DNA from 2 places in the Luteibacter sp. SVR4-7G genome. Region 2 is predicted to be linked to the other one. Evidence: riboswitches for the same ligand, from Rfam matches in the RefSeq annotation. Region 2 holds a riboswitch; the other holds the start of a gene.
What was found. A riboswitch is a leader RNA that binds a small molecule or an ion and turns the genes downstream of it on or off. The one in region 2 is predicted to bind cobalamin.
Positions count from the first base shown of each region.

Region 1: linked by a shared signal. The riboswitch ahead of ACR9ZH_RS17425 (TonB-dependent receptor domain-containing protein) and the one ahead of ACR9ZH_RS07695 (ribonucleoside-diphosphate reductase subunit alpha) in region 2 are both predicted to bind cobalamin.

Region 1 covers NZ_JBPGXO010000064.1:7,311-15,955, forward strand. The annotation lists gene ACR9ZH_RS17410 (DODA-type extradiol aromatic ring-opening family dioxygenase) at 1-43, shown strand, start outside; gene ACR9ZH_RS17415 (DUF2239 family protein) at 121-678, shown strand; gene ACR9ZH_RS17420 (efflux RND transporter permease subunit) at 807-3,995, opposite strand; gene ACR9ZH_RS17425 (TonB-dependent receptor domain-containing protein) at 4,160-6,040, opposite strand; cobalamin riboswitch at 6,183-6,420, opposite strand; gene ACR9ZH_RS17430 (TonB-dependent receptor) at 6,670-8,645, shown strand, end outside.
Region 2 covers NZ_JBPGXO010000015.1:2,433-11,077, reverse strand. The annotation lists gene ACR9ZH_RS07715 (family 78 glycoside hydrolase catalytic domain) at 1-193, opposite strand, end outside; gene ACR9ZH_RS07710 (DUF2501 domain-containing protein) at 291-728, shown strand; gene ACR9ZH_RS07705 (SDR family oxidoreductase) at 810-1,718, shown strand; gene ACR9ZH_RS07700 (response regulator) at 1,730-3,319, opposite strand; cobalamin riboswitch at 3,444-3,654, shown strand; gene ACR9ZH_RS07695 (ribonucleoside-diphosphate reductase subunit alpha) at 3,809-6,316, shown strand; gene ACR9ZH_RS07690 (ribonucleotide-diphosphate reductase subunit beta) at 6,426-7,454, shown strand; gene ACR9ZH_RS07685 (acyl-CoA thioesterase) at 7,474-7,878, shown strand; gene ACR9ZH_RS07680 (MerR family transcriptional regulator) at 7,973-8,422, shown strand; gene ACR9ZH_RS07675 (aldo/keto reductase) at 8,419-8,645, shown strand, end outside.

The DNA.
Region 1 (8,645 bases), on a different contig from region 2:
CGGCGTGCTATCGATGGATTCCTACGCATGGGGCGTCGCGTGAGGATATTACCCGGGAACTATTGACGCCTCATTTAACCCGGGTATTATAGGCGGCGTCGCCATCCACGATCCGCCGCCATGTCTACGTACACCGCCTTCCACGCCCAGGCCCGCCTCGCCGCCGGCTCGCTCACTGAGGTGGCTGCGCGCTGCAAGGCGCTCCTCGATGCCGATCCCGCGGCCGCCATCTTCGTCTACGACGATGCCACGGGCAGGCCGGTCGACATCGACTACCGCGGCTCCACGCAGGAAATGCTGTCGCGCATCGCGCCTGCTGCCGAACCAGGAGCGCGCCGCGGGCCCGGCAGGCCGAAGCTGGGTGTGGTCGCGCGCGAGGTCACGCTGCTGCCGCGTCACTGGGATTGGCTTGGCAGCCAGCCCGGCGGTGCCTCCGTGGCGCTGCGGCGCCTGGTCGAAGCGGCGAGCCGCGACAACGCGTCTGCCGACCGGATCCGCCAGGCGCGCGAAGCGGCGGACCGCGTGATGCTGGCGCTCGCGGGCAACCTGCCCGGCTACGAGGAGGCCTCGCGCGCGTTCCACCGCCAGGAGCGCGAGCGGTTCGAGGTGTTGACCGAAGCGTGGCCGGTCGACGTGCGGGATTACATCCGCACAGTGGCCCAACCTGCCTTCGGGTAGGAGCGCGCCATTGCGCGCGACATCTTTTCGCGAGGCGCAACAGGCCCGGCCGATCACGGCCTCAAAAGATGTCGCGCGCAAGGCGCGCTCCTACATCGCGCCCTTCGCGCCCGGAACGGGTTGGGGCCTCAGGCCTCGCTCGGCGTCAGGCCCTTCAGCCCACCGTTCTCGCGTTCCTTGCGGATCTTCAGCCAGCGCTTGTACCGGCGCTTCAGCTTGCGCCGGTATTTGCGTTCCTTGCGGTCGTGGTTCCACAGGTAGATCGCGGGCGTGCTCAGGAGGGTGAGCAGCTGGGAAACCAGCAGGCCGCCGACGATGGCGATGCCGAGCGGACGACGCATCTCCGAGCCGACGCCAAAACCGATGGCGAGCGGCAGCGCCGCGCCCATCGCGACGAGGGTCGTCATCGTGATCGGACGGAAGCGCACCAGCGCCGCCTGGCGAATGGCCTCGACCGGCGACATGCCCTGTTCGCGCTGCGCTACCAGGGCGAAGTCCACCATGAGGATCGCGTTCTTCTTGACGATACCGATCAGCAGCAGAACGGAGATGATCGCCATCAGGGTCAGCTGCGTCTGCGTTACCAGCATGGCCAGGAAGGCGCCGGCACCGGCCGCGGGCAGCGTCGAGATGATCGTCAGCGGGTGGCCCAGGCTTTCGTAGAGAATGCCCAGCACGATGTACACGGCGAGGATCGCGCCGATCAGCAGCACCATGCCGTTCGACTGCGCGTCGCGCAGGCGCTGGTTCGCACCGGTGAAATCCATGCGCACGCCTTCGGGCAGGTGAATGGCCTGCACGGCCTGTTCGACCAGCTTGTTCCCCTTGTCGGGCGTGATCTTCGGCGCGAGGTTATAGGTGATGTCCGCCGACTCCAGCTGGTTCTGGTGAGTCACCGCGCTCGGCACCGCCACCGGGGCGATCTTCGCCACCGCGGAGAGCGGGATCATCTTGCCCAGCTCGTTCTTCACGTAGGTATTGAGCAAGGCATCCGGGCTCAGCGTCTGCGCCGCCGCCGCGGTCAGCACCACCCAGTACTGGTTGATGTCCGAATAGATGATGGACACCTGGCGCTGGCCGAAGGCGTTGAACAGAGCGGAGTCGATCGTGCCCATGCCGATGTTGAGGCGGCTCGCCGCCTCGCGATCCACCTTCAGCATCTGCTGTTTACCCACGATGTCGAAATCGCTGCCGACGTCGCGGAACTCCTTCATCGTGCGCATCTGGCGCACGAGCTTCATCGTCCAGGGCTGCAGGTCTTCGCCGCTGGTGCTGATCAGCTGGAAGGAATACTGGCCGCGGTTGCTGTTGCCGCCGCCACCGCCGAGGAACTGCACCGGATTCATGAATACCTGGACGTCGGAGATCTTCTCGTACTCCTTGCCCAGCCGGTCCATGATTTCCTTGATCGATTCCTTGCGCTCGCCCGGGCCGCTGCCCTTCGGCTTGAGGTCGATGAACATCAAGCCCTGGTTGCCCACGGCGCCGCCGTTGTCGCCGCCGAGGATCGTGGTGACGTCGGCGACCGTGCTGTCGTTCTGCATGATGTCGCCGACCCGCTTCAGGCGCCGGGTCATTTCGTCGGGTGAGATGTTCGCATCGGCACTGACCTCGGCCTGCAGCATGCCGGTGTCTTCGTCCGGCATGAAGTTGCCGCCGGCGGTCTTCACCACGGCGATGGCCAGCAGCACGGTCGCCCCGAGCAGGATCAGCGGCTGCCAGCGCATCAGGCGGCGGTGGTGCAATGCCCAGTCGAGCGCGCGCTGGTAGACGCCAAGGAAGCCGCGGTCGAAGCGCTCCAGCGCCAGCTCCCAGCGGCCGGGCTTGCGATCCGGCGGATCGTGCTTGAGGTAGTGCGCGCATAGCGCCGGCGTCAAGGTCAGCGACACGACCGCCGAAATCAGCACCGCTGCCGCAAGCGTCACGGAGAACTCGCGCAGCAGCTTGGTGATCATGTTGTTGCCGAACAGCAGCGGAGCGAACACCGCCACCAGCGACAGCGTGATGGAAATGACGGTGAAGCCGATCTCGCGGACGCCCTCCATGGCCGCTTCCATCGGCTTGGCGCCGTTCTCCATATGGCGGACGATGTTCTCGATGACCACGATGGCATCGTCGACGACGAAGCCGATGCATAGCACCAGCGCCATCAGCGACATGGTGTTCAGGGTGTAGCCGAGCGACCACATGACCACGAAGGCGCCGGCGAGCGACAGCGGCACGCTCAACGTGGCGATCATGGTCGGGCCCAGCCGGCGCAGGAACACCATCATCACCAGCACGACCATGGCGATACTGATAAGCAGCGCCACCTTCACTTCGTGCAGGGCCGATTGCGTGGTCTGGGTGAGGTCGAAAATGGGCGTCACCTGCGCATCGGCGGGCAACAAGGAACGAAAGCGCGGCAGCGCGGCGCGAATGGCATTCGCGGTGGCGATGGAGTTCGCCTCCGGCCGCTTGCTGATCTGCATGGTGACCGAGCGCTCGCCCTGGAACCACGCCTTCTGGTATTGGTCCTGCTGTCCGCTGTAGACCTTGGCGATGTCCGATAGCCGTACGGGAACGTTGTTGCGCACCGCGATCAGGATGTTGGCGAACTCGGAGGGATCGCGCAGGCCGTCGTTCGCGACCACCGTCATCTGCGTCTTGCCGTCGGACAACAGGCCCTGCGGCGAATTCACGTTCGCGGCCTGCAGGGCATTGGAGACGTCGTTCGTGGTGATGCCTTTCGACGAGAGAGCGTTCGTGTCCAGCTCGATGCGCACCGCGTGCGGCGTACCGCCGAACACCTGTACGCGCGACACGCCTTCGATCTGTGCCACGGCCGGCCGGATCAGCGTGTCCACCACGTCGTAGAGCTTGTCCGGGGGCATGGTCTTCGAGGTGAACGCCACCAGCAGCACGGGGATCTGTCCCGTATCGAACTTGAAGTACTGCGGAGGCGACGGCATGCCGGCGGGAAGGTCGGCTGCGGCGGCGTTGATCGCGGCCTGCACGTCGCGCGCGGCCGCATCCGTGGAGCGGTCGAGGTTGAAACGGATGCGTACGAAGCCCGCGCCTTCCACGCTGTTCGAATACATCTGGTCGACACCCGGGATCTGGCCCAGGTGCCGCTCGAGCGGCGCGATCACCGTCGATGCCATCGTCTGCGCGCTGGCGCCCGGCATCTGCGTCTGGATGAAGACGGCAGGCACCTCGATGGAGGGCAAGGCCGCCACGCCCAGCAACATGTAGGCGAGCGCGCCGGCCAGGGTAAGACCCGCCGCGAGCAGCGAGGTACCTTTCGGCCGGCGAATGAATGGAGCAAAAAAGTTCACGGCACTTCCTGTGATCGCGGGACCACTCCCCGCGCCCGCGAACTTTATGACTTCCCGGCCGGTTCGTCGCGTGTGCCTTTAGTGGGGCCCCTGCCGGAAGGCAGGGGGCCACCGTTCCATGCCGCATATATATATGTCTGCGGCAGGTATCGGCTTCGTCAGCGTTAACGCATCGGCGAATAACGTAGCGTCAGATAGTAGGTGCGGCCGAGCTGGTTGTAATAGGCGGCGGTCTCGTACCGCTTGTCCGCCACATTGGCGACGCGGCCTTGGACGCTCCAGCCGTCGACGACATGCCACGTGGCGCGGAGGTCGGCGGTGGCGTACCCGCCAAGACGCTGCGTGTTGGCGGCATCGTCGTAGCTGTAGCCCGCCGCGTTGATCGATCCGCCGAGGGTGAACTCGCCGAGGTCCTTGTCGATGTCCGCGCGCGCCAGGCGCCGGGGCCGGCGGGCCAGCAGGTTGCCCTCCTGCGCGCCGCCGTCGCGGTTCTCCGGCTGCTGGAAGGTGAGGTAGCCACGCAGGTGCCAACCGTCCACGTCGGCACCCAGCTGACCTTCGAGACCGCGGATGCGTGCCTTGCTCACGTTGATCGGGAGGAAGTTCGCGTCGAAGCCGATCAGGTCGTCGACGTCGGTGCGATAGGCGTTCACCGCCCAGTTCCACACGCCCGGGCGCGCGGACAGACCGATTTCAGCCGTGCGCGACTTCTCCGGCTTGAGGCTCACGGCAGCTCCGTACGGATAGAACTCGTCGTTGAACGTGGGCGCGTGGAAGGCCGTGCCGTAGGAGGCGGTGATCTTCATGCCATCGTCGAAGCGGTAGCCGTAGGCAGCCGATCCGGTGCCGTGGTTGCCGAACTGGGTGTTGTGGTCGTGGCGCGCCGACACTTCCAGCTCGTGCGGGCCGAACACGCCGCGATAGAGCGCGAACACGCCCGTATTGTTCCGCGAATCCGCGAGATAGGCCGTGTCGCTCGCCAGCTTCTCCTGCTGGAAATCCACGCCTGCGCTCAGTACCTGGTCCTTCGCCAGCACGATGTCGTTCTGCCACGAAGCCTGGTTGCGCTTCGAGTAGAGGTAGCCGACGCGCGCCATGTCCACGCCGAAGTTCACGCCGTCGAGGGTCTTGTTCCTGCCGTCGAGGTAGTTGTCGGCACGATCCTGGTTCTGGCCGGCAGCCAGCGACATGCGCCAGCCGGGGATCACGTCGAAAGCGAGCTTCGCGCCGGCCACCTGCTGCGACCGCCGCGTGTAGTTCTGGAAGTCACCGTCATAGGCGATGTCGCCCTTGCTGCGCAGCCAGCTGCCGGTCAATTCCGTGCCGTCGTCCCAGCGGTAGCCGCCGGAGAGCGCGCCGTTGTACGTGCGGTAAGGGTCGTGGTCGGGCTCGTCGGTGAAGCAGCCGGCGAAAGCGGCGGCGGCACCGACGCGGCAGGCGTTGATGCCCGAGGTGTACTGGCCGCCCAGGCTCGCGTTGTACCAGCCGTGCGCGCTGCCGCCGGAGATGCCAGCCTGGCCCGCGGCATAGCCGTGGCTGCCGCCGGTGACCGACACGGTCGGCGCGGGTGCCTGCCCAGCCTCGCCATGGCGGGTGAAGATCTGGATGACGCCGCCGATCGCGTCGGACCCGTACAAGGCAGAGCGCGGCCCGCGCACCACCTCGATGCGGTCGATCTGCTCCACCGGCAGTTGCTCATAAGCGGGAAGGCCGGCGCCGACGGTTCCGACGCGGACCCCATCGACCAGGACGAGCGTGTGCGACGAATTCGTGCCGCGCATGAACAGCGACGTCTGCTGGCCGAGGCCGCCGGTGTTGGAGAGCGATACGCCGGGAAGGCCGCCGAGGAGGTCCTGCACGCTGAGTGGCTGCAGGCGTTCGATCTCGTCGCGCTCGATCACCGTGACCGGGGCGAGGACCTCGTCCAGCGGGGTGGCGAAGCGGCTGGCGGTCACGACCACGGGGTCGAGGCGGTCAGGTCCGTCGGCCGCATGGGCCGCGGCGATCGTCGACAGCAGGGCCGTCGCAAGCAGGGTCTTTGTCACTACCGTTGTCCTTCACCGCCAGCGCGGCCATTGCGAGGGGCCGGCGGAGGACACAGGCGAACGGCGAACGGGGGAGGGACCCGGCAGCTGTCCGGATCCGCCCTCCGCGAATCGACCGAAACAGGACGCCGCCCTCAAAAGGGGAGCGGGCGCTCATCGGGCCGGTCTCCGGACTCGCGTCAGCCATCGCCGATGGCCGCCCCGGTGCCTTCCCGCTTGCGCAGTGGCTTACGACCGGACCGCAGGAAAGTACGAAAGCCCTTCCCGGTGACGCCTACCGTTGCGGGGGCAGTGCCGGACTGGTCAAGAGTGACGCACCGGCTTCCCGTTTCAGCCCCCGGAACCATGTCCGAAGGGCCACCCGAACGTGCCGGATGCTACTCCGCAAGTGACTGTCTGTCACGGATTTTTCACCAAGGTGTTTAACGGCCTCTTGACGATCGCGAAATAATTCGATTACAAGCGTAAGGGATTGCTGCCAGGGGCGAGTTCTTTCGCCACGGGGGCGTGTCGGTCAATGCCCATCCTGGGAGGGGTGGTCGGAGGCGGCGCGAAGGCGGCTATCGAGACAGAAGTCCGATCCCAATCGTGGCACGGGCTTTCTTGCTGTTCATTCGGGGAGATTACACATGCAACGTTCCACCCGCCGTACCGGCGTCATTCGCCGTTCCACCCTCTGCACCGCGCTCGCCCTCTGCTTCGCCAGCGGCGCCGTGCTCGCCCAGTCCAATGCATCCGGTGTCGTCTTCGGCCGCGTCGCACAGCCGGAAGGCGCCGTCGTCCACCTGGTCAATCTCGACACGGGCCTGACCCGAGATGTCGCCGTCGACGCCGACGGCCGCTATCGCGCCAGCTCGCTGCCGGTCGGCCGTTATAAGGTCTCCGTCGAGCGCGGCGGCCAGGTCGCCGAAAGCCGCGACAACGTCCAGGTGAACCTGGGCGGCGGCGTGGACGTGTCCTTCGCCGGCGCTGCCGCCGCGACCTCGGCCGAGGCCCAGAACCTCGAAGGCGTGCAGGTCACCGGCAACGTGCTGCCCGCGATCGACGTATCCCAGGTCGACTCGCGCACGGTCCTCACCTCCGAGCAGCTGCAGAAGCTGCCGCTCGCCCGTGACGTGACCGCCGCCGCGCTGCTCGCGCCCGGAGTCATCTCCGGCGACAGCCGCTACGGCAACGTCGCCTCGTTCGGCGGTTCGTCGGCTTCGGAAAACCAGTACTACATCAACGGTTACGCGGTCACCAACGCGCTCACCGGCCTGGGCTTCACCAGCCTGCCGTACGACGCCATCGACCAGCAGCAGATCTTCACCGGCGGCTACGGCGCGGAATACGGCCGTTCCACCGGCGGCGTGATCAACATCGTGACCAAGCGCGGCGGCAACACCTGGAAGGGCGGCGTCGGCCTGTACTTCCAGCCGTCCGCCCTCCGCCAGAATCCGCGAAACATCTATCGCAAGAACGGCACGCTCTACCAGGCGCGCTCGGACAACAAGAGCACCGACACCCAGTACACCGGTTACATCAGCGGTCCGCTGATCCAGGACAAGCTGTTCCTGTTCGCCGCAGGTGACTTCACGCGCTCCAACAGCCGCAATACCAGCGTGGTCACCGCGCCGCAGAAGACGTACCAGGAGCAGAAGGCCACGAAGTGGATGGCGAAGGTCGACTGGAACATCACCGACAACCATCTGCTCGAACTGACCGGCTTCGGCGACAAGACCAACACCGAACGGAGCGTGTACAAGTACAACTACGCCTCCAAGTCGCGCGGCGGCTACATCGGTACCGACAACCTCAAGAACTTCGACGCGGGCCCGGGCTCGGCGCCCGGCGGCGACGTGTACGTCGCCAAGTACACCGGCTACATCACCGACGACCTCACGATCAACGCGTTGTACGGCCACACCAAGACGGTGCACGAGCGTAACCTCGCATACGCTTCGAATCCGAACTGCCCCTGGATCACCGACAACCGCTCCGTCAGCACGCCCATCGTGGGTTGCGGCCTGGTCAACGGTACCGTCCTCGGCGAGGGTGCCGAAGACAAGACCCATGGCTACCGCCTCGACGTCGAATACCGCATCGGCGACCACGACGTGCGCGTGGGTGTAGATAACCAGACCCTGGAGTCCTACTCGGGTAACGTGTACGAAGGCGGCTATCGCTGGGTCTACCAGGACGCCGGCACCGTGCCGAACCGTCCGGACATCGTGCCGCCCCCGGGCGCCGATTACTTCGTCGAAAAGCGCCTGTTCCAGACCGGCGCGGGCGTGAAGACCGAGCAGGAAGCGCAGTACATCGAAGACCACTGGCAGGTGACCGATCGCTGGATGGTGTACCTCGGCCTGCGTAACGAGCAGTTCAAGAACATCAACGGCGACGGCGCGACGTACGTGAAGCAGCGCCACCAGCTGGCTCCGCGCCTGGGCGCCACCTGGGACGTGTTCGGCGATTCGACGTTCAAGATCTACGGGAACGCCGGCCGCTACCACCTCGCCATCCCGTCCAACGTCGCGATCCGCGGCGCCTCGGCCTCCACGTACTACAGCGAGTACTACTCGTACACCGGCGTCGGACCCAACGGCGAACCCACCGGCATTGCCCA
Region 2 (8,645 bases):
CGGTGCCATTGGTATCGCTATGGACGACCCAGGAAAACCGGGGCTTCGCCACGTCGACGTACATGGATTCTTCGCTGCGCTCGACGCGCAGCGAGTCGACAGTGACGGCCGCATGGGCGAACGGGACGGCGCACAGCAGTGCGCAGGCGAGAAGACGGCGTGGGTACAATGGAACGGCCTTTGCTTCGGGCATGACGAAACCGAGCATAACGCGGAGGCCAGCCCCGCCCTTACATCCGGATAACGCCGCAGGCGTTATCCCTCTCCCACCCTGAAACCCGGAGCCTGTCATGAAGACCTTGATCGCCGGTATCGCCCTCGCCACGGCCGTGACCGCCACGCCCGTCTCCGCCGTGCAGCTCGACAGCCTGAAGGGCCTCATGGGTGGCGGCAGCTCGCTCACCTCCGGCACGGCGAGCAATGCCGCCGGCATCCTGCAGTACTGCATGGCCAACAACTACCTGAGCGGCGGCAACGTGGCCGGCATCAAGGACCAGTTGCTCGGCAGCACGGGCGCCAAGTCGAGGACGGTCGCCACGCAGGACAAGGGATATCTCGATGGTGCACGGGGCCTGCTGAAATCCGGCAACGGCAAGACCCTCGATATCTCCGGCGCGGGTCCCGCAGGAGAGGACGGCGGGGCCGGCGACCTGAAGGCGCAACTGACCCGCAAGGCGTGTGACGCGGTGCTCAAGCAGGGCCAGAAGATGATCGGCATGGGCCACTGACGTGACATAGCGTGGACGGGACATGGACGCCCCGCTCCGTAAACAGGAAGGCCACTCTCTCCCGCAACGAGGACCTTCCCCATGGCCAACGCCGCAAGCAAAGACCCGTACGCCATGCGCGACCCGCGCACGCAGTACCCTCGGCCGGAATTCGCGAAGCAGCCGCAGCCCGCCCCTGGCCTCGCCAGGGAAATGGTGCCGAAGCCGGACCATGGTGAGACCAGCTATCGCGGCAATGGCCGCCTGCAGGGCCGCAAAGCACTGGTGACCGGCGGCGACTCCGGCATCGGCCGCGCCGCGGCGATCGCCTTCGCACGCGAAGGCGCCGACGTGGTCATCAACTACCTGCCGTCGGAGCAGAAGGACGCCGACGAAGTCATCGCCCTCCTCACCGATGAAGGCTGCAAGATCGTGGGCATTCCCGGCGACCTGAAGGACGAGGCGTTCTGCAAAGACCTGGTGACGAAGGCGGTGAAGGAGCTGGGCGGACTCGACTTGCTCGCCAACGTGGCCGGGCGCCAGCAATTCGCCAAATCCATCGAGGAACTCGACAGCGAAGCGTTCGAGGCCACGTTCCGTACGAACGTCTTCGCGCTCTTCTGGCTCACCAAGGAGGCGATGCGGCACATGCCGCCCGGCGCGGCGATCATCAATACCGCTTCGATCCAGGCGTACGAGCCCTCCGACATCCTCCTCGACTACGCGCCGACCAAGGCCGCCATCGTGGCGTTCACGAAATCGCTGGCGAAGCAGGCCGCGGAGAAAGGCATCCGCGTGAACGCGGTGGCGCCCGGTCCCGTCTGGACCCCGCTACAGCCCAGTGGCGGCCAGCCGCAGGACAAGGTGGTGGAATTCGGCAAGAACGTGCCGCTGGGGCGCCCGGGCCAGCCGGTGGAATGCGCGCCGGTGTACGTGCTCCTGGCCAGCCAGGAGGCGAGTTTCATCACCGGCGAGACGTACGGCGTCACGGGCGGGCACATGTTGCCCTAGCCCGTATTGCCCTAGCCCCGCGCGACGCGGCCGATGGCTTCCATCAGGTCGACCACACCGTAAGGCTTCACGATGATCGCCGTGCGCCCGTCGCGCTGCACGCCGTTCGCGGTGTGGTCGCCGGTGGCGTAGAGCACCGGGAGGTCCGGCTGAATCTCGCGCAGTTTCGCCGCGACCTCCACGCCGTTCATCCCGGGCAGACCTACGTCGGCGAGCAGGACATCGATGGGCTGCGCGGCATGCACGCGCAGAGCCTCGTTGCCGTCGCCGGCTTCGAAGGCGATGTGGCCGCGGCTTTCCAGCATCTCGCTGATCGACATGCGGATGAGCGCATCGTCCTCCACGACGAGCACGCGCAGCGGCCTTGGCGGTTGCGCTGCCGGAGCCGGGGCCGCGGCGGGAGCGGCGACCTTGCGGGCGCGCTCCGCGAGGAGCTGGCGCACGCGGCGGGCGAGCTGGTCGCGCGAGTACGGCTTGCTCAGCAGCTCGACGCCCTCGTCCAGGCGGCCGCCATGGACGATCGCGTTCTCGGTATAGCCCGAGGTGAACAGCACCGCGATACCGGGTTGCCGCTCCACGGCCTTGCGCGCCAGTTCGGGGCTGCGCAGCCGGCCTGGCATCACCACGTCGGTGAACAGCAGGTCGATGGGCATGCCGCTTTCGATGATCGACAACGCGCTTTCCGCATCGCGCGCCTTCAGCACGCGGTAACCGAGATCGCCAAGCATGGCCACCACGGTATCGCGCACGGCATCATCGTCCTCCACCACGAGGATCGTCTCGTCGCCGCCGCGAAGCTCTTCTTCCTCGAGATCGACCACGCGATCCTCGCTCTGCGTCGAACGAGGCAGGTAGATCTTCACCGTGGTGCCGTGCCCCGGCTCGCTGTAGAGCTTCACGTGACCGCCGGACTGCTTCACGAAGCCGTACACCATCGACAAGCCCAGGCCGGTACCCTGACCTTCCGGCTTGGTGGTGAAGAACGGCTCGAAGACCTGGTCGATGATGTCGGGGGAGATACCGCTGCCGGTATCGGTCACGGCGATCATCACGTACTGGCCCGGCCGCAGGTCGCCGTGCGCGGAGGCGTAGGTGGTATCGAGGAGGGCGTTGCCCGCTTCGATCGTCAGCCGGCCCCGGCCTTCCATCGCGTCGCGGGCGTTGATGGCCAGGTTCAGCAGGGCGTTCTCGACGTTGCCCGGGTCGACCAGCGTGTTCCACAGCCCGCCGGCCACCACCGTTTCCACCTCGATTTCTTCGCCCAGCGTACGGCGCAGGAGGTCGTCCATGTCGCGGACGAAGCGCCCGATGTTCACGACCTTGGGCGCGAGCGGCTGGCGGCGGCCGAAGGCCAGCAGCTGCGCCGCGAGCTTGGTGCCGCGGGTGACGCCGGCCATCGCGTTGGCGAGGCGCCGTTCGGCGCGCGGATTGCCGGCCACGTCGGACGCGAGCAATTGCAGGTTGCCGCTGATGACTTGCAGCAAGTTGTTGAAATCGTGAGCGACTCCACCCGTGAGCTTGCCGATGGCATCCATCTTCTGCGCTTGGCGCAGCTGGTCCTGGGTGAGCGCGGCGGGTTCCTCGTTGGATGGTGGCAGCATTGGCCTTTGGGTAGGTGGGTCTGGTGGGCGCCGATTCTATCCTCGTAACCGCGTGGACTTGGTGTAGAGGTCTTTCACGCCGTTCAGGTCACTACATATAGTGTTGACCGGCCTCCTTGCGACCTATATCGTGTGTCGTGCTGGTGTCCGGAGAGGCGCGACTGCCCGTCGGACTTAATAGGGAATCCGGTGCGAATCCGGAACTGCCCCGCAGCGGTAAGTGGAAACGATCCCGTTCAATGCACTGGCCCTCCGCGGCTGGGAAGCGACGGGTAGGCAAGGCCCTCCGGCCCCTGTCCACGAGTCCGAAGACCTGCCAGCAGTCGGTGCCTGATCGGTGCCGATTGCAGTGACGGCTTCCGCGGGGAAGCACGTCGCGGACCGGAGCCGCTTCCGCGCGCTCCGTCCCGGCCTGTCCCGTGTCGCCGCCGCTTCGAGCCCCGTCCGAGGGAACGGGAGTTTGAACCTGGCCCTGGGGCACGCCACACGATGACCACGATGGATTCCGCCGCGCGCGAGCGCACCGAGACGGCCGAGGCCGCCGCCACTTCCACCTCCGCCAGCAGCACCGACAAAGCACCCGCCGCGGGCTACCGCAACGACGCACCGCCCGCCTTCGCCCTCACGCCCCCGCACAATCCGGGACAGATGCGCGTGACCAAGCGCAACGGCGGCCAGGAAACGGTCGACGTGAACAAGATCGTGCGCGCGGTCACGCGCAGCGCCGATGGCCTCTATGCCGTCGATCCGATGCGCGTGGCGCTGAAGACCATCGGTGGCCTGTACGACGGCGCTTCCACGCAGGAGCTCGACCAGCTCTCCATCCGCACGGCCGCGGCGCTGACCGCCGAGGAACCGGAATACGGCCAACTCGCCGCGCGCCTGCTCGCCGCCTTCATCGACAAGGAAGTGTCCGGCCAGGACATCCATTCCTTCTCGCAATCGATCGCCACGGGCTTCGACCTCGGCATCCTCAACGAGCGCCTGCGCGACTTCGTGCAGGTGAATGCCCGCAAGCTCAACGACGCGATCGACCTGGCCGCCTCGCGCCGCTTCGAGTATTTCGGCCTGCGCACGGTCTACGACCGTTACCTGCTGCGCCACCCGATGAAGCGCTTCGTGATCGAGACGCCGCAGTACTTCTTCATGCGCATCGCCTGCGCCCTCGGCGGCAACGACGTGGCCGAGACGCTGGAGCTGTACCGCATGCTCTCGTCGCTGGAATACCTGGCCAGCTCGCCGACGCTGTTCAACGCCGGCACGGCACACGAGCAGTTGTCCTCCTGCTTCCTGCTCGACTCGCCGCAGGACGCGCTGGAGTCGATCTACGCCAAGTACGGCGACGTGGCCCAGCTGTCGAAGTTCGCCGGCGGCATCGGCCTGGCCTACTCGCGCATCCGTTCGCGCGGCTCGCTCATCAAGGGCACCAACGGGCACTCCAACGGCCTGGTGCCCTGGCTGAAGACGCTCGACGCGTCGGTCGCCGCGGTGAACCAGGGCGGCAAGCGCAAGGGCGCGGCCTGCGTGTACCTGGAGTCGTGGCACGCCGATATCGAGGAATTCCTCGAGCTGCGCGAGAACACCGGCGACGACGCGCGCCGCACGCACAACCTCAATCTCGCCAACTGGGTGCCGGACCTGTTCATGCGCCGCGTGGAGTCCGACGGCGACTGGTCGCTGTTCGATCCGAAGATCGTGCCGCATTTCGTCGACACCTGGGGCGCCGCGTTCGACGCCGCCTACGAGAAGGCCGAAGCCGACGGCCTGGCCGCGAAGACGATCAAGGCACGCGAACTCTATGCGCGCATGCTGCGTTCGCTCGCACAGACCGGCAACGGCTGGATGACCTTCAAGGACCGCTCCAACGCCACCAGCAACCAGACGGCGCTGCCGCAGAACGTCATCCACCTCTCGAACCTGTGCACCGAGATCCTCGAGGTCACCAGCGAGAACGAGACCGCGGTATGCAACCTCGGCTCGATCAACCTCGCCCGCCATGTGGTGGACGGGCAATTCGACTACGACAAACTGGCTTCGACGGTGCGCACCGCGGTGCGCCAGCTCAACCGCGTGATCGATCTCAATTTCTATCCCATCGCCACGGCGAAGACGGCGAACATGAAGTGGCGCCCTGTCGGGCTGGGCGTGATGGGCCTGCAGGACGTCTTCTTCAAGCTGCGCCTGCCGTTCGATTCGGACGAGGCCCGCGTGCTCTCCACGCGCATCGCCGAGGAGATCTACTTCCACGCGCTGTCGATGTCCAACGAGATCGCCGAACGTGACGGCGCGCATCCGGGCTTCGAGGAGACCCGCGCCGCGAACGGCGAACTGCAGTTCGACTACTGGCTCGCTGCCACGCCTAACGGAAAGGACACCCGCTGGGCCGACCTGCGCGACAAGATCAAGGCGAAGGGGCTGCGCAACTCGCTGCTGATCGCCATCGCACCCACGGCGACGATCGCCTCCATCGCCGGCTGCTACGAGTGTATCGAGCCGCAGGTGTCGAACCTGTTCAAGCGCGAGACGCTCTCGGGGGACTTCCTCGTGGTGAACCGCTACCTCGTCGAGGAACTGAAAACGCTGGGCCTGTGGACCGCGGAAATCCGCGACCAGATCAAGCTGGCCGAGGGCTCGGTGCAGGGCATTGCCGCCATTCCCGCCGAACTGCGCTCGGTGTACCGCACCACCTGGGAACTGCCGCAGAAGGCCTTGATCGACCTCGCCGCCGCGCGCGGCGCATACATCGACCAGAGCCAGTCGCTCAACCTGTTCATGGAAAACCCGAACATCGGTCAGCTCTCCTCCATGTACATGTACGCATGGAAGTCGGGCATCAAGACGACGTATTACCTGCGCTCGCGCCCGGCCACACGCATCGCCAAGACCACGGTGAGCTCGTCGGCCGCCGCGCCGGCACCTGTCGTTGCCCAGGAGCAGGCGGAAGCCGCCGTGTTCTGCTCGCTGGAAAATCCCGAGTACTGCGAAGCCTGCCAGTAGGCGCGCGCCTGCGCGCGACATCTCTTCGCGATGTACCACAGACCCTGCGGCGCTTCGCGAAAGGCGTCGCGCGCAGGGCGGGCTCCTACAGACCAACCGAGAGGCCACGATGTCCGCTTCCCCCATCACCCGCGACACCCACATCCTCGACCCAGGTTTCGAACTGACCCTGCGGCCGATGAAATACCCGCAGTTCTACGAGATGTACCGCGCCGCCATCCGCAACACCTGGACGGTGGAGGAAGTGGATTTCTCGCTCGACGTCACCGACCTGAAGTCGAAGATGTCGGATGCTGACCGGCACCTGATCCATCGGCTCGTGGCGTTCTTCGCCACGGGCGACACGATCGTGTCGAACAACCTCGTGCTGAACCTTTACCAGCACGTGAACTCGCCCGAGGCGCGCATGTTCCTGTCGCGGCAGCTGTACGAGGAGGCGCTGCACGTGCAGTTCTACCTCACCCTGCTCGACACCTACATTCCCGAGCCGGCGGAGCGCAACAAGGCTTTCGCCGCCATCGAGAGCATCCCGTCGATCCGGCAGAAGGGCGAGTTTTGCTTCAAGTGGATCGACTCGATCCAGGGTCTCGACCGCCTCGAAACGCGCGAGCACCGCCGCCAGTTCCTGCTCAACCTGATCTGCTTCGCCGCGTGCATCGAAGGCCTGTTCTTCTTCGCCGCATTCGCCTACGTGTACTACCTGCGCTCGCGCGGCCTGTTGCACGGCCTGGCTTCCGGCACCAACTGGGTGTTCCGCGACGAGTCCGGCCACATGGCCTTCGCCTTCGAGGTGGTCCGCACGGTACGCGAGCAGGAGCCGGACCTGTTCGACGACGACATGCGCATGCAGGTGGAAGCGATGCTGGAGGAAGCCATCGCCTGCGAAACGCAGTTCGCCCAGGATGTGCTTTCCGGTGGCGTCGCGGGGCTTTCGGTAGCCGACATGCGCCAGTACCTCGAATACTGCGCCGACCAGCGCCTGGTCCAGCTCGACATGCCGAAGAAGTACGGCGCGAAGAACCCGTTCGACTTCATGGATCTGCAAGACGTGCAGGAACTGACCAACTTCTTCGAGCGCCGCGTCTCGTCCTACCAGGTGGGCGTTCAGGGCGAAGTCGCCTTCGACCAGGCGTTCTAGCGATAGAATGCCGCGCATCATGACCGAAGACGCCGCCATGCTCCCCATCGCCCGCCCGACCGAGGCCCGTGTCCTCGAGATCGTCTTCCCGGACCACACCAACCACCTGGGCACGCTGTTCGGCGGCCAGGCGCTGGCATGGATGGACAAGGCCGCCTTCCTCGCCGCCTCGCGCTATTCGCGCAAGGTGGTGGTCACGGCGCGCTCGGAACAGGTCGATTTCCACGTCCCGGTGCGCAAGGGCCAGATGGTGGAACTGGTCGCCACCGTGGTCTCGGTGGGCCGCACCTCGATGAAGGTCGACGTCGCCATGTTCACCGAGGAACTCCTGACCGGCGCCCGCGAGCTCTGCACGCGCGGCACCTTCACGATGATCGCGCTGGACAACGACCTGAAACCCACCCCGGTCGATGCAGCATCCTGAAAGAGAGGTGGGGGGACGGGAAGTGGGGCGCATGAACGTGCCCACCCCTTCCCCACCTTGACTTAGAGCGCACTCGAAGGCGTACGCTTTTCGTATGCCCGAGTCCATGACCATTGCCGAGGCCGCCCTGGCGACCGGCCTCACCCCCTACACACTGCGTTACTACGAGCAGATCGGCCTGATCGAGCCGGTGCCGCGGCGGGGCGGCCAGCGCGCCTACGGCGAAGCCGAGATGCGCTTCATCCACTTCGTCCTCAAGCTCCGCGGCACCGGGATGTCCATGCGCGACATCCAGGAATACGTGCGCCTGCGCCGCCTCGGCGAGACCCCGGAAAGCATCCGCCAGCGCGGCGACCTGCTCGCCAGGCATGCGGCGAAGCTGCGCGACCAGCTCACCGACCTGACCGAGACGATCGCGCGCCTGGACGAGAAGATCGCCCTCTATCGCTCGATCTATCCGGAAGAACCCATCCCCTCCCCCGCCGAGCCGCCCGTCGAGGCGGCACCGGCGAAAGCCCCCTCGCATCGAAGGAGACACGCATGATCACCCGTAAACTCGGCAAGCAAGGCCCGGAGGTTTCCATCCTCGGCCTCGGCTGCATGGGCATGAGCGAATTCTATGGCGCCAGCGACGAGAAGGAATCGATCGCCACGCTGGAACGGGCCCTCGCGCTGGGCATCACCTTCTGGGATACCTCCGACGCCTACGGCCCGCACACCAACGAGGAACTCCTCGGCCGCACCCTGGCGGGCCGTCGCGACAAGGT